Regions from separate parts of the Pseudoalteromonas sp. SR41-1 genome, predicted to be linked through region 1. Evidence: predicted binding sites of a transcription regulator. Region 1 holds the regulator's gene; each other region holds the start of a gene.

Region 1 (7,882 bases):
AATCTACCCCCACTAAATGAGCGCCTATAATTGCTACAGCTGAAAATATCAATGCAAGCAATGGCATGCTTATAAAACCCGCCCAAAAGCGCGGTGCAATAATACGTTTTAGCGGATCGATTGCCATCATCTCAAGTGATGAAAGTTGCTCTGTTGCTTTCATTAAGCCAATTTCAGCTGTCAAAGCGCTACCTGCGCGTCCTGCAAATAATAATGCAGTAACAACCGGGCCTAGTTCTCGCAATAAGCTCAGTGCCACTAACGGCCCTAAACTATCCTCAGCGCCATAACCAACCAATACGGTGTAACCTTGTAAAGCCAACACCATACCGATAAACAAACCCGACACCATAATAATGAGTAACGATTGCGAACCAACCATATAAAGCTGGCGAACAAGTAACGGTGTGCCTTTTTTAAAATTAGGAACATGCGCTAATGCACTAAACAGCATATAAGCAGAACGACCAAGGGCCGCAAAGCGTCCTAGCGTTTTATGTCCTAGCTTTTGAAATAAATCCAACATTATGCTTTTTCTCCAAGTAGTTCGTCTGCATAAGCCTGAGCCGGAAAATGAAATGGTACAGGACCATCCGACAAGCCTTTTAAAAACTGTTGAACTAAAGGAGATTCATGATTACGCATTTCATCTGGAGTACCAGAACCAATTACCCCTTGATCGGCGATAATTATAACGTGTTCGGCAATACTCATTACCTCTGTTACATCGTGCGTCACGATTAAAGACGATAAACCTAATACTTCGTTGAGCGACTTAATTAGCTTAACCAATACGCCCATCGAAATAGGATCTTGCCCTGCAAATGGTTCATCGTACATGATTAGCTCTGGATCAAGTGCTATAGCGCGTGCAAGTGCAGCACGCCTTGCCATACCGCCGGATAACTCAGATGGCATTAAATCTTTAGCGCCACGTAGTCCAACCGCTTGCAGTTTCATTAACACAACTAATCGAATCAGGTCTTCACTTAGCTTTGTGTGCTCTCTTATAGGAAACGCGATATTGTCAAATACCGACATATCAGTAAACAACGCACCACTTTGAAAAAGCATACTCATTTTAGTACGTGCTTCGTATAACTCTTTACGAGACATTTTAGGAATGCTGCCACCTTCAAATAAAATATCACCTGAATCTGGTTTAAGCTGACCACCAATTAAACGCAACATAGTGGTTTTGCCAATTCCGCTTGGCCCCATAATCGCAGTAATTTTACCTTTAGGAACGCTAAAACTCATATTTTTATATATGGTTCTATTGCCTCTCGAAAAGCTAACATCCTTGACTTCTACTATTGATTGCGACAAGTCGCTCTCCATAAAAATGTTCACTAGTGCCCCTATTTTAAAGCTTTTTTGTCAAAGATGGAAAAAACAATTCGTAAGATTTTGTAATACACCCATGAAAAGGATTATAAGACTCGCTCAAAACAGCTTAACCCCGGCTTAAATTTTTAAATTAGCTGTTTAAAAGCAACATTGTTACCTAGTTGACCTTACTCTTTTATTTATACTTTCATCTTGGCTTTTGTTACTATTCGCGCCATCCGTATTTTGTATAACTGGCTTAACACAATGGTTACCTCGTTTGTTATTTTAATTCTTGGTTTTGCAGCTCTTGTTTGGAGTGCCGATAGGTTTGTTTATGGGGCTGCGGCTCTTGCTAAAAACTTTGGTGTACCTACACTTATTGTTGGTTTGACCGTTGTAGCCATGGGCTCTTCAGCCCCTGAAATGATGGTTTCAGCCTCTGCCGCTTTGGCTAACAAAACCGACACAGCCGTTGGCAATGCTGTTGGCTCTAATATTACAAACATTTTACTTGTGTTAGGTATCACTGCTCTATTTCGCCCTCTTTCAGTTTCATCTAGTACGTTAAAACGTGAAATGCCATTAGTGATGCTCGTATCTTTAGCTACTTGGTATGTGTTCTCAGATAACTACTTTTCATTTAGTGAAGGTGTTGCGCTTTTAGTTGGCTTTATCGTATTCATCGGTGGGTTAATCATTGTATCTATGCGTGCAAAAAACCAAGATGACCCATTTGTCTCAGAAGCCTGCGACGATGTACCAAACGATGTACCTACTAAAAAAGCGGTATTTTGGTTAATTGTCGGCATGATACTCTTGCCGGTTAGTTCTCATTTTTTAATCGGCTCAGCTGTTGATATTGCTAAATACTTCGGCTTAAGCGACTTAGTCATTGGTTTAACAATTATTGCCATTGGTACTAGCTTGCCTGAACTTGCCGCCTCGGTTGCAGGTGTACTTAAAAATGAAGATGATTTAGCACTAGGTAATATCGTTGGCTCAAACATATTTAATATTTTAGCTGTATTACCTCTAGCAGGTATTATTAATCCTTCAGCAATTGATCCATCGTTAGTAAGCCGAGATATATTAATTATGATTGGTGCAACACTTGCTCTTATCATTATGTCATTGAACTTTAGAGGCACCCAGCGTATCAATAGGGTAGAAGGCGGCTTATTGCTAATAGCGTTTTTGGGTTACCAAGGGTATATTTTTAGTCAAGTAGGGTAAATGATGGCAACGCTAAACTTTATTGAACAAGGCCTTCGCGTTTTAGATGTTGAGCGCCAAGCACTTAGTGATATTGCACAATATGTAGATGAAAATTTTCATAACGCGTGCCAATTAATGTACGACTGTGAAGGCCGTATTATTGTCATTGGCATGGGAAAATCAGGCCATATTGGCAATAAAATAGCGGCAACCCTTGCAAGTACTGGCAGCCCAGCGTTTTTTGTTCACCCTGGTGAAGCAAGTCATGGTGATTTAGGTATGATCACTAAAAATGACGTGGTTATGCTTATTTCTAATTCAGGGGAAACCAGCGAAGTTTTAAATATCATTCCGGTTTTAAAACGACTTGGTGCCAAAATGATAGCGATGACTGGCAATACGCAATCAACCATGGCAACCCTTGCTAATGTACATGTGTGCATTAAAGTAGAAAAAGAAGCTTGTTCATTGGGTCTAGCCCCTACATCAAGTACCACTGCAACGCTTGCGATGGGCGATGCCATGGCAGTTGCATTATTAGAAGCTCGCGGCTTTACAGCTGATGACTTCGCGCTATCTCACCCAGGTGGTAGTTTAGGCAAGCGCTTATTACTTACTTTAAAAGATGTTATGCACAGCGGCGCAAATACACCTATTATTGATGTTTCACAAACAGTTAAAGATGCCCTAATAGAAATGTCAGCTAAAGGGTTAGGTATGACAGCCATTGTTGATGAAAATCAGCAACTCGTAGGGTTATTTACCGATGGTGATTTACGTCGCATTTTAGAACAAAGAATTGATATTCATACAACACAAATAGATGTTGTTATGACTAAGTCATGCACTACAGCTACGCAAGATATTTTAGCCGCTGAAGCGCTCAATATTATGGAACGTAAACGTATAAATGGCCTAATCGTCGTCAATGAGAAAAACCAACCTATTGGCGCATTAAATATGCAAGACCTATTAAAAGCAGGAGTGTTATAAATGCAATTTGAAGAACTCTATCAACCGCTGAGCGATGATGCAAAAGCACGCGCTAAAAAAGTAAAACTACTTATATGCGATATTGATGGTGTATTTTCTGATGGCCGTATTTACCTTGGCAATCAAGGTGAAGAGCTAAAAGCATTTAATACAAAAGATGGTTTTGGCATTAAAGCACTTATAAACAGTGGCTTTGAAGTAGCTGTTATTACTGGTCGTCATTCACAGATAGTACAACAACGTATGAGCAGCTTAACCGTACAGCATATTTATCAAGGCCAAGAAAATAAGCTCATTGCCTATCAAGAATTAAAAGATAAACTCAACCTTAGCGATGAACAAATTGCTTATATTGGTGATGACGGTCCTGACATGCCTGTTATGGAGTTAGTAGGCTTTGCCGTTGCAGTAAATGATGCCCACCCTCTTATTAAGCGTTTGTCACATTATGTAACGCAAATGCCTGGTGGTTTTGGCGCTGTGAGAGAACTCACCGATTTGCTCATGCTTGAAAATGGTAAAGCATTGACTACACAAGGCACTAGTTCATGAATGCAGCGCGCATAATATTAAGCGTTTTATTCATTAGCTGTATGGTTTGGCTTTGGTACCCTTATTTTACACAAACAAATATTGTGCCTCAGGCTGAGCCTGAAGTTGTTGCTAAGCCTGATTACATAGCTATTGAGCTCAAACAGACAGCCTATGATGAGCAAGGTAAAATTAGCCACAAAGTCACTGCGGCTAAAATGGAGCTATACCAGCAATTAGGTTTCACGTTTTTTGAAAAACCCATTTTTACTTTATATAACGAGCAACAAACGTGGCAAATAAATGCAGACGAAGCAACATTATATGAAGATAAACAATTAATTTTAGAAGGTAATGTGGTTGCCAAAAATTTAACCGATAACGCCATGATAGACAAAATCAATGCTGATAATATTCAGGTTGATATAAAGTTATTAACAATGCGTTCGGAGCAACCCGTCATTATCACTGGACCCAATTTAAAAATCACCGGTAAAGGCCTAGAAGCCGACTTGAAAACCGAAGTGATAAAACTAATTAACCATACGCGAACCATATATTATGACCAATAAAATATTAAAATCACTTATAATTCCTACACTTATACTAGCGTTTAATAGTAGTGCTGCAGAGCAAAACACGCAACCTGCTGCCAATCAAATTTCAATAAGTGCCGACAAGCAAGAAGGTCAATTGAAAGCTAATGTGGGTATTTTTGAGAAAAACGTTGAGATTATTCACGGTAATCGCCGCATTACAGCCGATCGCCTCGAAGTACACAAACGTGATGAACTTGGTGATAATAAACAATTATTAATTGCCACAGGTAGCCCTGCGCACTTTGAAGAAAAGCAATCAGACGGCACGACTATGAGCGCCAGTGCTGACGAAGTACGTTATGATGTATCTAAGCGTTTTTTAACGCTTGTTGGTAATGCACAAGTATCGCAAGCCGGACAAAAAATAAATGCTAAAAGCATTACCTACGACATAGAGCAGCAGCTCATCAGTGCCGAAAAAGATGAAAACTCAACTGACCGCGTTCACACAATTTTAGTACCGATCGAAACTAAAAAAAGTAAAAAAGGCGATAAAGGTCAACCATGAGCACATTAAAAGCAGAACTATTAGCAAAAAGCTATAAAGGTCGTGAAGTTGTAAAAAACGTCGGCCTTGAAGTACAAGCTGGCAGTATAGTTGGCTTACTTGGCCCTAACGGTGCTGGTAAAACAACGACTTTTTATATGATTGTAGGGCTTGTTCCTAGCGACAAAGGTAAAATATCTATTGATGATAACGATATTACTCTTTTACCTATGCATAGTCGTGCTAGATTAGGCATAGGCTACTTACCACAAGAGTCATCGATTTTTAGAAAGCTGACTGTTTATCAAAACTTAATGGCCATTTTAGAAACGCGCAAAGAACTAAATAAACAAGCCAGAGAAGACACGCTCAATAACTTATTAGATGAATTTAGCATACAACACATTCGTGATAGCCAAGGTATGGCATTATCGGGGGGAGAACGTCGTCGTGTAGAAATAGCACGAGCGCTGGCAGCAGATCCTAAATTTATATTACTGGATGAACCGTTTGCCGGTGTTGACCCTATTTCGGTATTAGATATAAAGAAAATAATAGAACATCTTAAAAATCGTGGGATTGGTGTATTAATTACCGACCATAACGTAAGAGAGACCCTTGATGTTTGTGAAAAAGCCTACATTGTTTCTCATGGGGAGCTGATTGCATCAGGTACTCCAGAACACGTATTAAATGATAAAACAGTACGCGATGTTTACTTAGGCGAGCAATTTAGGCTGTAACATTTACGCCATGTCTTTAAGCATCTGCTAGTATTAATTATAACAACATAAAAGGATTGTTAGAGATACATGAGGCAATCACTACAGCTGCGCATGGGCCAGCAACTTACAATGACTCCACAGTTGCAACAAGCTATTCGTTTGTTGCAACTCAGTACATTGGATCTCCAGCAAGAAATACAAGAAGCTCTCGACAGTAATCCACTATTAGAGGTTGAAGAGGCAGACTATTCCGAAGACGCTGCTGGTAAAAACGAGCAAAAAGCTGATACCGATGACATAACTGTTAGCGCATCTGCTGATGATGCTCCGAGCGAATACGAACAAGATACTGGTGAAGCACTTGCAAAAGACACGCTAAGTGACGACATGGCTATGGATGTCAGTTGGGATGAGTACATGAGTGCCGCTCCTGCAGCCTCATCAGGTCCAATGCCTGAAGACGAATCAATATACCAAGGCGCCTCTACTGAAACGCTCCATGAGTATTTAATGTGGCAATTACAACTAACGCCATTTAGCCCTACAGACGAAGCTATTGCTATTGCTATTGTAGAAGCTGTCGATGATTCAGGTATTTTAACACTAAGCTGCGAAGAGATTTTAGAAAGCTTTAATCAAGAAAACGAAGATGATAACGAAGTCGAACTTGATGAAATTGAAGCGGTATTAAAACGCATCCAACTGTTTGATCCTGTTGGTATTGCTGCACGTAGTTTACAAGAGTGTTTGTGTATTCAGCTTAATCAATTTGATAAAGAAACACCTTATATTAATGAAACGAAAATGATTTTAACCGAGCATATTGATCTATTAGCAGCTCGCGACTATCGTACATTAATGAAAAAAACGAAGCTCAAAGAAGAAGAGCTTAAAGAAGTAATTACACTAATACATACTCTCAACCCAAAACCTGCAGATACTATTGTAAGGGAAGAATCTGAGTATGTTATTCCTGATGTGTCAGTTAAAAAAATTAAAGGCCGCTGGGTTGTCGAATTAAACCCAGATAGCATGCCTAAAATTCGTGTCAATAGCCAATACGCAGCAATGTCTCGCACTGTAAAATCAAGTGGCGACAGCCAGTTTATTCGCTCACATTTACAAGAAGCTAAATGGTTTATTAAAAGCTTAGAAAGTAGAAACGACACGCTATTAAAAGTTACTAATTGTATTGTTAAGCAACAACAAGGCTTTTTTGAACATGGCCCTGAAGCCATGAAACCAATGGTTTTAAATGATGTTGCTGAAATGGTAGAAATGCACGAATCGACAATTTCTCGCGTAACTACTCAAAAGTACATGCATACACCCCGTGGTATATTTGAGCTTAAATATTTTTTCTCAAGCCATGTAAGTACTGAAAACGGTGGTGAATGTTCATCTACAGCAATACGTGCGCTTATCCGAAAATTAATCGCAGCAGAAAACTCAGCAAAACCATTGAGTGATAGCAAAATAGCGGATATATTGGCTGAGCAAGGAATTAAAGTAGCGAGACGTACAATCGCAAAATACCGCGAATCTCTTGCTATTCCACCGTCAAATCAGCGTAAAAGTCTGATTTAAGACGCTAAACTAAGAGGGTAATGCTTATGCAACTAAACTTAACTGGTCGTCACGTAGAATTAACCGATTCACTAAGAGACTATATTAATACTAAATTTGCGAAGCTTGAAAGACACTCTGATCATATTAACAATGTTCATGTCATTCTCGATGTAGAAAAATTAAATCAAAAAGCAGAAGCCACAATACACGTAAGCGGTGCTGAGCTATTTGCCTCTACAGAACATCAAGATATGTATGCCGCTATTGACTCGTTGATCGACAAGCTCGATCGCCAAGTAATCAAACACAAAGAGAAGCTTGCTCGACACTAATATGATGAAATTAAGTTCACTTATATGCCAGGACTGCAGCAAAGCTGCGGTCCTTTTTAATAGCAAAAAAAGAATTTTAGAGTTCATTAGCGAACTTGC
Region 2 (7,882 bases), on a different contig from region 1:
GCTTGGGTATAGGCGCTTTCGTCAATTTCTACCGCAGTTATATCAAGCTCATTACTGCGCTGCTTACACATTAGTGCTAGTAAGCCGGTGCCGGTGCCTATATCAAGTAATGACTTTGCGCCACTTAAGTTAGCCCATGCACCAAGCAAAATGCCATCGGTAGAAACTTTCATTGCACAGTGGTCGTGTTCAACTTTAAATTGTTTAAATACAAAACCAGACATTTTTTCACCTTTTCATTCACCAAGCGCAGCATAGCGCGTATAATCAGGGTAATTGTCCCTTATTTTAGACACTCTATGCAATTTTCTGAATTTGATCTTGATAACAAGCTACTCGATGCCATTAATAAAATGGGCTACGAGACGCCAACCAGCATTCAACAACAAGCTATTCCTGAAGCACTACAGGGGCGCGATATTTTAGCATCTGCGCCTACTGGTACAGGTAAAACAGCGGCATTTTTAATTCCAGCTATTCAGTACTTACTGGATTTCCCACGTCGTGACCCTGGTTTTGCGCGCGTACTCGTTATGACCCCAACTCGTGAGCTGGCTTATCAAATTCATGAACAATGTGAACTGCTAGCTAAACGCACACACCTAAAAATTGGTGTAGTAACAGGCGGTATTAACTACGGCACGCATAAAGAAATTTTTGAAAAAAATAATGATATTTTAATCGCCACACCAGGTCGATTAATGGAATACCTAGAAACCGAAAACTTTCATGCTGAACATGTAGAAATGCTTATTATTGATGAAGCAGATCGCATGTTAGACATGGGTTTCAAAAAGGAAATGAGCCGTATTTGTGACGAAGCTAAAAATCGTCGCCAATGTTTTTTATTCTCAGCAACACTTGAAGGTGACAGCGTAGAAAGGTTTGCTGAAAAAACATTAAACGACCCAGCTCTATTAGAAGCCGAATCGTCACGTAAAGAAAAGGCTAAAATTCACCAATGGGTACATTTAGCCGACGATTATCATCACAAACTTGAGTTGTTAGTTAATACGCTAAAAAACCCTGACGTAACTAAAGCGATTGTGTTTGTTAAAACTCGCGAACGCTTAGAAACATTGATTGGCGAGCTAACCAATAACGGCGTTAAAGCAGCTTGGTTACGCGGCGAAATGCCACAAGACAAACGTATGAAAGCCATGGAAAACTTCCACAGTGGCAAAACACGTATCTTAATTGCTACCGACGTAGCTGCACGTGGTATTGACGTATCTGACATTAGCCACGTTATTAACTTTGATATGCCGCGCACTGCCGACGTATACGTACACCGTATTGGTCGTACTGGCCGTGCTGGTAAAAAAGGGATTGCAATATCATTAGTTGAAGCACACGACATTGGTATTTTGTATAAAGTAGAGCGCTACGTTGAACAAAAACTAAAACGCCGTGTAATTAAAGGTGTTGAGCCACAGCATAAAGAAGCTAAGCCGCCGGCTAAAAAGCGTAAAGATCCAGTAAAAATGAAAGCCAAGAAAAAGGCCAAGGTTAAAAAGAAAAAGTAACCTAACATATTTTTATTCTAAGCCGACTTTTGTCGGCTTTTTTAATGCAAGCCTTACAGGCTCTGGTGTTTGTACCTGTTACATATGTAACCCAAGCATGTAACTCATACTCATTTAAATGTAATTTTTGCCCACCTTAATTCCCACTTAATAAAATTACCTTATATTTCATAGCGTTAATATTGGCACCGAAATTGTAACTACAAAGATAACCTAGCCGATGGAATTTCCATTTTGTGGCTGCACTATTCACCGTAATGTAAGGATTAAGTTATGAACCGCTTCAAGTTAACTATCGCTTTAGTATCATTTTGTTGTTTATTTTTATTAGCTTGCGCTACAAAGGTAAGTGCAGCAACCAACATGGCCGTAGTAAGCAGTGTAGCCACTCAACCTAACCTACAACAAACTATCACCAACACCCTACGAACTAACCCTAACCTGGCGTTAAGTGATATTCGTGTGCAGGTAAAAAATGGTGAAGTAGATTTATACGGTGAAGCACAAACTGGTTTTCAGCGCGCACTAGCTCAAAAATTTCTAGAAAATATAGATGGGGTTAAAATCATTCGTAACAAAATTAGCGTTATTTAATACGTACCACAAAAACCTATTTGTATAACTAATTCATAAGCGCGGCTTGTTACTCCAACACAAGCTGCGCTTTTTTATATTCAGTTTAAGGCAAGTTTTGCTGCTGTAAAAAAGATAAAATAAAGCCTAAGCAATACGATTATTCCTCCCCTTAAAACGATAGCTCACACTTATACTTAAGAAGATAGATTTAGAATTGACGCTAGCGTGTTTGTCTTTGCTCTTTTAACCCTTAAGTTAACCCAATTGATACTGAAAAAGCTTACACAGATTCTTTAGCCGACCTAACGGGCTTAAAAAGGATGATTTATTTAGTTATTGAAATAGATGAGAGCGTTTTTTCAGAGTGTGCGGCAAGGCAGTAAAAAAATCGTTGGGTAAACACTAATCTTACTTGTTAATACTCCCATGGCCAAACGCAACTAATCTGAATTGATATTCAATAAACACAAAACTAGGTATTTAAACTTTTAGCTAATAATCCATTTATAAAAAAGCGCAATTTTACTCTGTAAAATTGCGCTGTTGGTAAGTAACTATTTCCCAATGCTTTTGCCTAATGAGTTTTAACTAAATTACTCACTTTGGCTAGAGTCAGCACCGTCGCTACTGTCTTTATTGGATGACTGCTGGCTTATTTTATCGCTTATCATGGCATCGAGTTTCTCACCGCCTTTAATACCAAAATCTAAAGTACGAATTGGGAAAGGAATACTAATATCAGCTTCGTCTAATGCTTGCTTAACGGCAACAACACCTTTGTGGCGTACCGTCATAAAGTCAGGCTCGCCTGGGTATTTAATCCAAAACCACACCAGTAAGTTAATGCTGCTGTCGCCAAAACCTTCAGCGTATACAGCGGTTTCGTCTTTACGTATTACAAAGTCAAATTCGTTAATTTTATCGACTATAACGTCTTTTGCTTTTTCTATGTCGTCGCCATACGAAATACCTACGGGTACTTCTATACGTCTTATACCTAGCGTGGTGTAATTTTTTAGTACATTTCTAAATAAGACTTTGTTTGGTACAAGTATTAGTTGCCCGTAAAAGCTCTCTATTAGCGTGTTACGTAGGTTTATAGAATGCACCGAACCAAACACATCATCGGTTTCTATTACATCACCTGTTTTAAATGGCTTGCGTACACCCATTGCTATACCAGCAATTAGGTTTTCTGTCATGTCTTGAAACGCAAAACCAATGGCTAAACCCACAATACCCGCACCAGCAAGTAGCGAAGTAACAGTGCCTTTTAAGCCAACAAAATCGAGCGCTATAAATAAACCTATGCACAACACAATAACTTTAAATATTGACGCCATTAAGTCGGCAATTTGCGTTGAATCGAGAGAGCGGCGCAACACGTTTTTCATCAGCTTGCCAGCAAAGCGCGCCAATATTGAAAATACTATGGCAATTACAATTGCCACTATAAAATTAGGGATATGGCTGATAACAACATCAAACCACCCTCCGAGCTTTTCTTCTATTAGTTTTTCGGCTTCGCCAACTGACGGAATACTGATCATTTTGTTTGCACCTATTTAATTAATAATCTCATTAATATTAGATATAGTTGCAAATATAACGCCAGTATCAAAAAAGCCATGCAATGCATGGCTTTTCAATTGTTTATTTAAGCTTATGACCTAATTTTGTTCGTCACGCATAAATACCGGCTCAAGCTCTTTAACTGTTGCCTCAGGGCTAAAGTAATAACCCGCCACAGTAAACTCTTTAAGTTGGCTTAATTGCGTTACTTTATTTTCGATAATGTAGCGCGCCATCATGCCGCGTGCTTTTTTAGCGTAAAAGCTAATTACCTTGTATTGACCGTTTTTACAGTCTTTAAAGTGTGGGGTAATAATTTGTGCATTTAATGCTTTTTTATCTACCGCTTTAAAGTATTCGTTTGAAGCAAGGTTAACTAAGTATTGCGCGTCTTGTGCTTTTAATACGTCGTTTAGTTTGTTCGCTATTACGCTGCCCCAAAACTCGTATAAGTTTTTGCCACGCGAGTTTTCAAGCTTGGTGCCCATTTCAAGACGGTAAGCTTGCATTAAATCAAGTGGTTTTAATAAGCCGTATAAGCCAGAAAGGATACGTAAATGGTTTTGTGCGTAATCAAGCTCGCTAGCTTTAAGCGTGCTTGCATCTAAACCGCCGTATACATCGCCATTAAAGGCAAGCACTGCTTGTTTAGCATTACTTTGTGTAAACGGCTGCGCCCACTCGCTAAAGCGTGCTGCGTTAAGCCCAGATAGCTTATCGCTAATTTTCATTAAACTACCAATTTGCGCTGGTGTTAGTTCACGGCATACTTTCATGAGCTCTTCGCTGTGCTCTAGTAATTCAGGCTGAGTGAACTTGTCTGTTGCGGGTGGCGTTTCGTAATCAAGATTTTTTGCAGGTGAAATAACAGTGATCATAGTTAGCTATTGACTTGTAATTTATTTAGTGTCAATTTCAACATTAAATGAAACGAAAAGCACGTTTTGTTTAAATAAATCCTCTCTTAATAACCCATGCATTGCCGTTTTTCTATTGATAAGGACATAAGACCTATCAAGCATTGTCACACTGTTGCAGTATGGATTGTATATATTAAGAGTGATTAGATTTTTCTTTTAACTTGCTTGGAATGAGGAAAGCAAATGACTTCAGCTCTACAAAGGCTAAAACAACATTCATCTATCGTAGCCGACACTGGTGATATTGAAGCTATTAAAAAGCATCAACCAGAAGATGCAACTACAAACCCGTCGCTTTTATTAAAAGCGAGCGAGATTGAAGCATATAAGCCTTACCTAGATAAAGCTTGGAGCTATGCAAAAGAAACCGAGCAAGAGCCAGCTAAACAACTTGAACTAGCATGCGATTACTTTGCCGTGTTACTTGGTAAAGAAATTAGTGAGATTGTACCTGGTTATATTTCTACTGAAGTAGATGCACGCCTTTCGTTTAATACGCAAGCGACTATTGATAAAGCACATACCCTACTTAGCCTTTACGAAAAAGAAGGTGTAAGCAAAGATAAAATTTTAATCAAAGTAGCGTCTACGTGGGAAGGCATTAAAGCCGCTGAGCAGCTAGAAAAAGAAGGTACTAAATGTAACCTTACTTTACTATTTAGCGATGCCCAAGCTCGCGCATGTGCCGATGCAAACGTATTTCTAATTTCGCCATTTGTTGGTCGTATTTTAGATTGGCATGTTGCTAACGGTATGGAAAAACCAACCGATCCGCTACAAGATCCAGGTGTTCAGTCTGTACGCAGCATTTTTGAATTTTACAAACGCCATGATTACAAAACAGTTGTGATGGGTGCAAGTTTCCGTAATACAGGCGAAATTATTGCTCTTACTGGTTGCGACAAGCTAACTATTAGCCCTAATCTTTTAGAAGATTTAGGTAACCTTGAAGGCGCACAGGAATACTTGCTAGAAACAGATATTCCTAAAGAGCCAAAACCAGAGCCACTTACAGAAGCGCAGTTCCGTTGGTTACATAACCAAGATGCTATGGCTACTGAAAAACTAGCTGAAGGTATTCGCTCTTTTGCTGATGCACAAGAACAACTAGAAGCGCGTTTTAAAGCAATGTAATTTGCTATAATCGTGTTTTAGAAAACGTCGCAATAGCGGCGTTTTTTTATGCCTAAAATAGGCTACTTCTCTATTTAACCTTCATATAATCTTCGTATAAACCTTCATCAATTAATCACACTTATGTAACATAACTGTCACTTTTTTATTCTATTTTACCTAGGCCTGTGGTATAGGTATTCTTGAGGTCAATAAAATCAATAGGAGAAGTTCATGGATAGCCTAAACGATATATTAGAGATATTAGAAGGACCAGATACAACAAGAAAAACCTCTCAGAAAAATAAAAAAAGAAAATGGCGTGAAATAGAAGCAATAAAAGACAAACAGCGCCTACGTAAAGAACTACAAGAACTAGACTACTTTACAGACAGTATTGCAATTGATGAGCTCGATTTTTAATTCAATACGCCCCAACTAAACAAAAAGGCTTCCAGAATCTGGAAGCCTTTTTTAATGATTTAAACAATTTGAGTTCTTTAGAATAAATTAGATTTGCCAGTTAATTGGCTTATTTTTTTTGGCTTGCAATAACTCATTCGTTTGTGAGAAATGCTTACAACCAAAAAAGCCTCTATGCGCCGAAAGCGGCGATGGGTGCGGCCCTTTTAAAATATGATGGCGAGCGCTATCTATGTCTTTACCTTTTTTTTGTGCATGTGCCCCCCATAAAATAAATACCACACCTTCGCAGTGCTTATTAATATGGGCAATTACATTATCGGTAAATAGCTCCCATCCTAAATGCTTATGTGAATGCGCTTGCCCTTGCTCAACGGTCAATACTGTATTGAGTAAAAACACGCCCTGATCTGCCCAGCTTTGCAGGTAACCATGCTCAGGAATAATAAACCCGCTGATATCGACAGCTAACTCTTTGTACATATTTTTAAGCGACGGTGGCAGTTTTTTTACATCAGGCAATACCGAAAAACACAAGCCATGCGCTTGCCCTTCCCCGTGGTATGGGTCTTGTCCTAAAATTACAACGCGGATGTCATTAAGTGCGGTGGCATCAAAAGCACTAAATACTTGAGCTTCAGGCGGGTAAACAGCAACACCTTCATTGCGGCGATTAGCCACATACTCTAACGTTTGCTGCATGTAAGGTTGCTGTAATTCACTTTCTAAAAATGTAGCCCAATTGCTCATTGCGTACTCTTAATCTGTTTACGTGATGCGTCTATTTTAACACACATATCCGCGAGTCCATCTAGCATGCGCGGGGTAAAACGATGTAATAAATCGGCATTTACGCTAATAAATTGATCATTTTTAACTGCCGGTACTTCTGGCCACTTTTGCCAATTAACAACCGGCTGTGGTGTTTTTGATTTTTCATCAGGGATAATAATAACTTGTGGCTTAGTAACAATAACATTTTCGATACTAATTTGCGGATAATCTGTAACGCTATCGGCAAATACATTACTTACATGGCATGTTTCAATCAGCTGATTTATCCATGTGTTTTTACCTACCGTCATCATGGGCTCAGCCCATAACTGATAAAATCCGGTAATATTTTTTTTATCTTGCTGGCTTTTAATAATCGCGTTTAGTTTTTGTGTAAATGCGCTTGCCGCTTGTTGGCTTTGCTCAATATTCCCTGTAAATTCACCAAAAGTAAGTAACTCGTCGGCTACACCAGCGATTGTGACGGGGTTACTCAAATACACTTTTATACCTAAACGCTCTATTTGGGCTAAATCTTCGCTTTGATTTCCGCTTTTCCACGCAATAACTAAATCAGGTTTAAGCGCTAACACTTTTTCAAGCGAGATGCCGTAATAACCCCCTATGCGCTCAATACTTTGGGCTTCACTTGGGTAGTCGGCGTAATCAACCGTGCCCACAATATTATCGCCCGCCCCTATGGCAAATAGGTTTTCGACAATGTGCGGTGCAAGCGCGATTATTCGCAGTTTTTTAGAATCATTAGCCAGCTCTGCAAGTGCACTGCCCGATACACAAAAAAGCAGCACCCCAATAAAAAACGCTTTAAACATTAGTAATCAAACCCTTCGAGCGCTTTTATGCCTGAGTCGAATGCATGTTTTACATTACGCACTTCACTTACTGTGTCGGCAAGGTCGGTTAAAGTACGATGTGCTGCACGCCCTGTAATAATAACTGACTGCATGGGTGGGCGGT
Region 3 (7,882 bases), on a different contig from region 1:
TACAAATACAACTACTTTTGATGAAATACTACTACCAGCGGGTTCTGGTGCTGGTTTATCAACATTACTAGACAATGGTGCAACTTTCCCAGGTACTGGTATTGAGCTTAACTGGCGCGATGAAAATAACACAGCAGGACGTATCCCAACTCAGTATTCAAGTGGTTTTGAAGTAAAAGCACTCGATCAAGATGGCTCAACAGTAGGTCGTTTAGCCGGAATTGATATAGGAACAGACGGTAAAATTGTCGCTTCTTACAGTAACGGTGACTCAACATTCCTAGGGCAAGTGGCTATGGTACGTTTTCCAAATTCACAAGGGTTATCACAAGTGGGTGATACAAGCTGGAAGCAAAGTATTGATTCAGGTGAACCTGTAGCGGGTGAAGCTGGTTCGGGTACGTTTGGTGGAATTAACTCATCAGCGCTTGAGCAATCAAATACTAACCTTACAAACGAGCTTGTAGACTTAATTACTGCACAGCGTAATTACCAAGCAAACTCACGTGCGCTTGAAGTTAACTCAACTATTCAGCAAAGTATTTTGCAGATTCGATAAGCTAAACCCTATTAAATATATGAGGCTGCATTTTTGCAGCCTTTTTTATAAGTCCTATTTGCAAGCCCTTCTAAATACCTCTCAATGTTGCGTCAAATTTAATCTGGCATCTATTTTGCATTTGTAAGTTCAGAGATTTTTTATGTGAGTCGATACTATGGACAAAATGGTCTACATTGCGGCCTCTGGCGCTAAGCAAAGCCTACAAGGGCTTGCTTTAAAAGCCAATAATTTGGCAAATGCAAATACAACGGGTTTTAAAGCTGACTTTGCCCAGGCGCGTTCTATGCAAGCGTTTGGCGAAGGTTTGCCTACACGTGTATTTTCAATGCAAGAGCGTCCGGGTTCAAACATGGTATCGGGTGGCATTGTTCAAACCGGGCGAGACTTAGATATCGCAATGAGCGATAACGCATGGCTTGCTGTGCAAGATGCCTCCGGTAATGAAGCTTACACAAAAGTGGGTACGTTAAACATTACAGCTCAAGGTATGCTCGTAACCAGCCATGGTCGTCAAGTTATTGGCGAAGGGGGACCTGTTATTTTACCCGTCCCAGTCGAAAAAATAGAGTTTAGCCAAGATGGCGCTATTCAAGTTCGACCACAAGGCGCTCCTGCTAACTTTTTAGAAGAAATCGACACGCTTAGAGTTGTTGAAGCAAATAGCTCACAGCTCGAAAAAGGTAACGACGGTTTATTTAGACCAAAAGCAAATGTAACAGTAGATACCTCTGCCAATGTAAAAGTTTTAAGTGGTTCGCTTGAAATGTCGAATGTGAATCCGGTTCACGAAATGGTCGACATGATAAGCCACCAGCGCCAATTTGAATTACAAGTGAAATTAATGAAAACAGCTGAAGAAATTGACGAGCGTCAAGATCAGTTATTACGCATAGTTTAACTTTAAAGTGAGGACACGATTATGAATCCAGCATTGTGGATCAGTAAAACGGGGCTAGACGCTCAACAAACCGATATATCGGTTATCTCAAATAATTTAGCGAATGCCAGTACCGTAGGTTACAAAAAAAGCCGCGCTATATTTGAAGATTTACTTTATCAAAATATTAATCAACCAGGTGGTCGTTCATCGCAAGATACCGAAATGCCGTCGGGCTTAATGTTAGGTGCGGGTGCTAAAGTTGTAGCTAACCAAAAAGAGTTTACGCAAGGCAACATGTTGACCACCGAAAACTCACTAGATTGGATGATTTCTGGCGAAGGCTTTTTTGAAGTACTGCAACCAGATGGCAATATTGCTTACTCGCGCAATGGTCAGTTTACTACTGATGGCGATGGACGAATTGTAACATCGGGCGCTGGTTACGTTATTCAGCCAGAAATGAATGTACCTGATGACGCGCAATCAATTACAGTTTCGCAAGACGGCGAAGTATCTGTACGTGTTGCAGGTCAAGCCGATAACGTTGTAATTGGTCAGCTAACAATTAGTGACTTTATTAATCCATCGGGCCTTGAGCCAATTGGTCAAAACCTTTATACCGAAACCGCTGTAAGTGGTGCACCGGTACAAGGTAACCCGGGTGTTGAAGGGTTAGGTAGCATTATTCAAGGCTCTCTTGAAACTTCAAACGTAAATGTAACTGAAGAGCTAGTAAATCTAATCGAAACTCAGCGTATTTACGAAATGAACTCAAAAGTAATTTCGGCCGTTGACGAAATGATGAGTTACATCAATCAACAGCTTTAATAGAATAGGGGGAATTATGCGTAATATTATTTTATTTGCAGCGGGCACATTATTTTTAAGTGGCTGTATGTCTACGCAAAATAGTGAGGTAGTGCAGGACGACCCTTACTACGCACCTATGTACCCCGAGCCTATCTTAGAGCCGCTGGTAGCCACAGGTTCACTGTTTAATACTCATACATCAAACGACTTATATTCTGATAAAAAAGCGCTACGTACTGGCGATATAATTACGGTTAAATTGCAAGAGTCTACTCAAGCAACAAAAGCCGCTAAAACAGAAACAGACAAAGAAACTGACGCAAGCTTAGACCCAGTGATTGGCTTAGGTGGTCTACCTGTAAATATAGGTGGCGATAGTATCCAGTTTGGTATTGGTAGTGATTCGTCGTTTACGGGTGATTCAAAATCAAACCAGTCAAACAGCTTAGTGGGCGATATTTCGGTTAATGTAATGCGCGTTTTACCTAACGGTAATTTAGTTATACGCGGCGAAAAATGGCTAACGCTTAATACCGGCGAAGAGTTTATTCGTTTAGAAGGGCTAGTACGCCCTCAAGACGTAAGCGCCGATAATACGGTTGAATCAAATCGTATTGCTAATGCACGTATTCAATACTCAGGTAAAGGGCAAACGCAAGAGGCGCAAAGTCCTGGTTGGCTTACACGTTTCTTTAGCAGTTCGCTGTTTCCATTTTAGAGGGTAACAACATGAATAGCCTTAAAGCTTTATGTTTAGTTGTGTTATTAGGTTGGCAGTTTACTGCCAGTGCTGAGCGCATAAAAGATGTGTCTATGGTTGAAGGCGTACGCTCTAACCAATTAGTCGGTTATGGCTTAGTAGTTGGTTTGCCAGGCACTGGCGAGCAAAACTCATACACACAACAAAGTTTTAGAGGCATGTTAAACAGCTTTGGTATTACGCTACCCTCAACTCAAAGCCCTAAAATTAAAAATGTTGCCGCTGTGGCGGTGCATGCAGAACTACCTGCATTTAGAAAGCCTGGGCAAGCAATTGATATTACGGTTTCTTCTATTGGTAGTGCAGGCAGCTTACGTGGCGGTACTTTACTACAAACTTTTTTAAAGGGTGTAGACGGTAACGTGTACGCAATTGCACAAGGTAGTTTAATTGTCGGTGGCTTAGGCGCACAAGGCCTTGATGGTAGTAGAGTTGTAATTAACACCCCTACAGTTGGTCGTATACCAAATGGCGCTACAGTTGAGCGCGCCGTGGAAAGCCCATTTATGCAAGGCGATTACATTACTTTTAATTTAAACCGCCCAGACTTTACAACGGCAAAACGCCTAGAAAAAACAATTAATGACTTAGTTGGCCCAAATAGCGCACAGGCAATTGATTCTGTTTCTATTCGTGTTATAGCTCCACGCGATGCATCCCAACGTGTATCGTACTTATCGACACTCGAAAACTTAGAATTTAAGCCAGCTGATATGGCCGCTAAAATTATAGTTAACTCGCGCACTGGTACAATTGTCATTGGTAAAAACGTTAAGCTTCAGCCTGCCGCTATAACTCACGGTGGCTTAACAGTAACAATTGCAGAACAACAAAACGTGTCACAACCAAACCCGCTAGCAAACGGTGATACAGTTGTCACGCAGCAGAGCATTATTGATGTAAATCAAGATGACTCGCGCGCCTTTGTATTTAATCCAGGTGTAAGCCTTGATGATTTAGTTCGCGCAATTAACGAAGTAGGCGCAGCGCCTGGTGATCTAATGGCTATTTTAGAAGCACTAAAAGAAGCCGGCGCAATTAACGGACAGTTAGTTGTTATATAAATAACTCAAGCCAATAAATAACGTATTACTTAAGCCCTATATTTTTGAAACAAGATATAGGGCTTTTTATTTACAGCAACTTAAGTTTATTATTTTTATCTTCCTTGTTTTATCGGTAGTGGCTCAATTTTTGCATTTTTAACTGCATTATTCATTTTGTGTCAAAAAGCCGATGGAAACTAATCACCTCGATAAACAAAACTTTTTTGATTTAGGCAACTTAGATTCACTTCGTAAAGAAGCCTTAACGAGTGGCGATGCATCAACTGATGCTTCTAAAGCTGCGCTCAAAAAAGCGGCCGCACAATTTGAAGCTATTTTTACGCAAATGTTGCTCAAAGGAATGCGCAAAGCTAACGAAGCATTTGAAGACAAAGACAGCCCATTTAATTCAAGTGGCGTAAAGTTTTTTGAAGAAATGCACGATCAGCAACTTTCTACAGAGCTTTCATCAAATGGCTCGTTAGGCCTTGCCGATTTAATTGTTCAGCAGTTATCGCCTGAGTCTAAAAACTTTATGCCAGGCTCGGTGCTTAGAACAACCAACGATATTTTCAGCGATACGCAAGTCGGATCAGCTCTTCCTCATGAGCAAAAAAATAAGCAACCCGATCTTATCGTTAAGAGTACTAAAGCCGATATTGCTGAGCCTAAAGTCGATACTGCAGAGTCTAAAACCGATAGCCCAACATTTAAAAATGCAGAAGAGTTTATAAGTTCAGTGTGGGAACACGCTAAAACTGCAGCGCAAAAAATAGGTTTAAACCCAGCGGTAATGGTTGCTCAAGCGGCACTTGAAACCGGTTGGGGTAAACACATTATTAATAAAAGTGACGGTGGCAGCTCAAATAACTTATTTAATATTAAGTCGGATAAAAGCTGGGAAGGCGATAAAGCAAGCAAAGTAACGCTTGAGTTTGAGCAAGGCACACCCGTTAAAAAACAAGCCAGCTTTAGAGCCTACGATTCAATTAAAGATAGCGTGAACGACTTCGTTGATTTTTTAACGCAAAACCCACGCTACAAAGAAGCATTACAAAATACAGCAAAACCAAATGACTTTTTAGATTCATTACAAAAAGCAGGTTATGCAACCGATCCAAATTATGCCAGCAAAATAAAAAAAGTGCTCAATAGCAGTCAGCTAAAAGACATTGCGGCAAACGTGATCCGCCAAGGAGTAGAGTAACATGTCGTTTAATTTATTGAACATTGCCAGTTCTGGGGTTAGAGCAAGCTCGGAGCTATTGCAAACGACAAGTAAAAATATTGCCAATGTAAATACCGTAGGCTACGTACGTGAGCGTACTGAATTTACCACTATGGTTGATAACCAAGTAGGGCGAGGCGAAACATACCGATTACTAAACGAGTTTGCTCAGTCACAGCTAAATCGTGACACCTCTAATAAATCGTTTTTTGATCAATTTGTTACTGAGGCTAATCGGGTTGATACTATTTTTTCTGAAGAGTCGAACAACCTTTCGACCGGAATTAACTCTTTATTTAATAACGTGCAAGAAGCGCTAAATCAGCCGTCGTCTACCGTTGCCCGCTCATTAGTAATGACAGATGCGCAAAGCTTAATTGATCAAATGGATAGACTTTCGGGCATCGTGCTTGATCAAAAAAGTATAGTAAACGAGCAGCTCGAAATATTTTCAGATGAAGCAAACTCACTAATTCAAAGTATTAGCACGCTAAATCAAAATATTGCAGCAGTTAATGGCACTAATAACGCCGCAGATGCGAGCTCTACCTATAACGAACGCGATAAAGCAATACGCGACTTATCAGAGCTAATAGACATAGAAACGCTTGATGGTCCAAATGGCGAAAAACTCGTTTTTATGGGCACAGGCGAAGCGGTGGTTATGCAAAATGGCGCATTTAACTTATTTTCGATGACAGGGGATCCTGATCCTAACTTTAAAGAATTCACGCTTGACGTTAATGGTGGCAAAGCAGTGCCGCTTGAAGTTGATGTAAGTAAGCTTAAAGGCAAAATTGGCGGCTTACTTGCTTTTAGAGATGACATATTAGTCCCTGCGCAAAACCAAATTGGCCAAATGGGCTTAGCGATAGCTGATGCATTTAACGAACAAAACAAATTGGGTATGGATGCAACAGGTCAGCTAGGTGGTAATATTTTTAATATTCCTACCGTTGGCGCTTATGCGTATCAAGCTAACACAGGTACTGCCGGTATGACTGCAACGGTAGAGCCAGGTAAGGGCAGTGAACTCCCTGCCAGTGATTTTATTATTACCTATACAGGCAATGCTAATGAAGTAAGTATTCAGCCTATAGATAACAAAGGGGATCCGCTGGGGCAGCCTTCACTTGCTGATATATCGTCAGGTGTTATTGATTCATCGACTATTACCTCAGGCGAATCATTTGGTCTTCAAGTAAATGTATCTGGGGCAGGTGTTGAGGGTGATCAATTTCAAATAAAGCTTAATTCAGATGCTGCTTCAAGTATTACACTTGCAACAGGGCGCGCAGAAGATTTAGCACTAGCATCGCCAATCCGTACTGCTAACGATTTAAATAATATAGGCACCGCTACTATTTCAGCGGGAGAAGTAACAAGTGTTACCTCCGGTGGTTTTACTACAGCACCAGGCTTAACGAATGGCGAAATAACGCTTGTTAAAACAGGTAATGCTAACGAATATCAAATTACGGATAATAGCGGAACGAGTACTTTTACTATTACGCCTCCTGCAAAAGGAATGTTATCGCAAGCGGGCGCTCCATTTGATACCTACGGATTCGATTTTGATATAGAAGGTACACCAGCAACAGGCGACACCTTTACACTTGAGTTTAATGAAGGCGGCTTTGATGATAACCGTAATGGCTTAAAATTAGCTGATTTACAAAATGGTGAGTTAGTACGCTTAAACGTAGAAACAACAGCAACGGCCGACAACCATAAAACGTTCAACCAAGCTTATTCAGGATTAGTGAGTGATATAGGTGTTATAACCGGCCAAGCAATCACAAGTGGGGCTGCATTTGATGCTCTAGCACAGCAATCTGAGGCATGGTACGAGTCGTTATCTGGAGTAAACCTAGATGAAGAGGCCGCAAATTTACTGCGTTTTCAACAATCATATTCAGCATCAGCACAAGTTTTAGCAGCAGCTCAAGAAATTTTTGACACCTTATTAAATGCGGCGAGGTAATTATGCGTTTATCAAATAATTTAATGTACCAAAACAACATAAATAAAATACTCGACAACCAACAAGGTGTTGCAAATGCTCAAGAGCGAGTAACAACAGGTGAAAAGTATTTAACCACCTCAGAAGCACCAGCTGCTATTTCGCAAGCTATGTTGTATTCAAATAAAATACAAACGAATGAGCAATACACTAAAAATATCGATCAGCTAAATGGCCGCCTAGAAACTGAAGAAAGCGTATTACAAAGTATAAATAGTAATATTCAACAAGCGCAAGAGCTCACTATTCAGGCGGGTAATGGTGTTTATACTAAAGATGATTTAAAGACGTTTGCATCAGAACTTAGTGGCATTCAACAAACGTTAGCTAACTTAATGAACACCCGATCAGAAGACGGTAAATTTATATTTTCAGGATACCAAGACAGCACGCAGCCTTATCAGTTTGATTCTGCAGCGGGTATGTACACCTATAATGGCGACCAAGGCCAGCACCAAATAACTATAGCTGAAGGTGTATCAATTAAAGCGAGTGATAACGGCTTTGATACGTTTGAAAAAACTAACGCGCGATTAAATGTAGAATCAAATGTTGCTTCAATTCCTACACTAG

The links. The regulator sigma-54, encoded in region 1, starts transcription at its own class of promoters, with help from an activator protein. The targets are predictions, from matches to a motif close to GTTGGCACGNNNNTNGNNT.
Region 2: H5118_RS16375 (BON domain-containing protein) is a predicted target of sigma-54. The motif match lies at 1,708-1,726, and genes of this name have one in related genera.
Region 3: flgJ (flagellar assembly peptidoglycan hydrolase FlgJ) is a predicted target of sigma-54. The motif match lies at 4,194-4,212, and genes of this name have one in related genera.

What each region holds. Positions count from the first base shown of each region.
Region 1 covers NZ_JACJEK010000002.1:19,113-26,994, reverse strand. Annotated here, with positions in the region: gene mlaE (lipid asymmetry maintenance ABC transporter permease subunit MlaE) at 1-526, opposite strand, end outside; gene H5118_RS01590 (ATP-binding cassette domain-containing protein) at 526-1,341, opposite strand; gene H5118_RS01585 (calcium/sodium antiporter) at 1,597-2,565, shown strand; gene H5118_RS01580 (KpsF/GutQ family sugar-phosphate isomerase) at 2,569-3,540, shown strand; gene kdsC (3-deoxy-manno-octulosonate-8-phosphatase KdsC) at 3,541-4,092, shown strand; gene lptC (LPS export ABC transporter periplasmic protein LptC) at 4,089-4,643, shown strand; gene lptA (lipopolysaccharide transport periplasmic protein LptA) at 4,633-5,178, shown strand; gene lptB (LPS export ABC transporter ATP-binding protein) at 5,175-5,900, shown strand; gene H5118_RS01555 (RNA polymerase factor sigma-54) at 5,970-7,469, shown strand; gene hpf (ribosome hibernation promoting factor) at 7,496-7,783, shown strand; gene ptsN (PTS IIA-like nitrogen regulatory protein PtsN) at 7,788-7,882, shown strand, end outside.
Region 2 covers NZ_JACJEK010000020.1:35,074-42,955, forward strand. Annotated here, with positions in the region: gene H5118_RS16365 (tRNA1(Val) (adenine(37)-N6)-methyltransferase) at 1-224, opposite strand, end outside; gene srmB (ATP-dependent RNA helicase SrmB) at 300-1,526, shown strand; gene H5118_RS16375 (BON domain-containing protein) at 1,800-2,120, shown strand; gene H5118_RS16380 (mechanosensitive ion channel family protein) at 2,696-3,652, opposite strand; gene yaaA (peroxide stress protein YaaA) at 3,773-4,552, opposite strand; gene tal (transaldolase) at 4,778-5,728, shown strand; gene H5118_RS16395 (DUF3545 family protein) at 5,942-6,130, shown strand; gene ung (uracil-DNA glycosylase) at 6,218-6,880, opposite strand; gene H5118_RS16405 (cobalamin-binding protein) at 6,877-7,737, opposite strand; gene cobO (cob(I)yrinic acid a,c-diamide adenosyltransferase) at 7,737-7,882, opposite strand, start outside.
Region 3 covers NZ_JACJEK010000010.1:12,071-19,952, forward strand. Annotated here, with positions in the region: gene flgE (flagellar hook protein FlgE) at 1-559, shown strand, start outside; gene flgF (flagellar basal-body rod protein FlgF) at 717-1,460, shown strand; gene flgG (flagellar basal-body rod protein FlgG) at 1,482-2,270, shown strand; gene flgH (flagellar basal body L-ring protein FlgH) at 2,287-2,970, shown strand; gene H5118_RS10235 (flagellar basal body P-ring protein FlgI) at 2,982-4,076, shown strand; gene flgJ (flagellar assembly peptidoglycan hydrolase FlgJ) at 4,249-5,265, shown strand; gene flgK (flagellar hook-associated protein FlgK) at 5,267-7,270, shown strand; gene flgL (flagellar hook-associated protein FlgL) at 7,273-7,882, shown strand, end outside.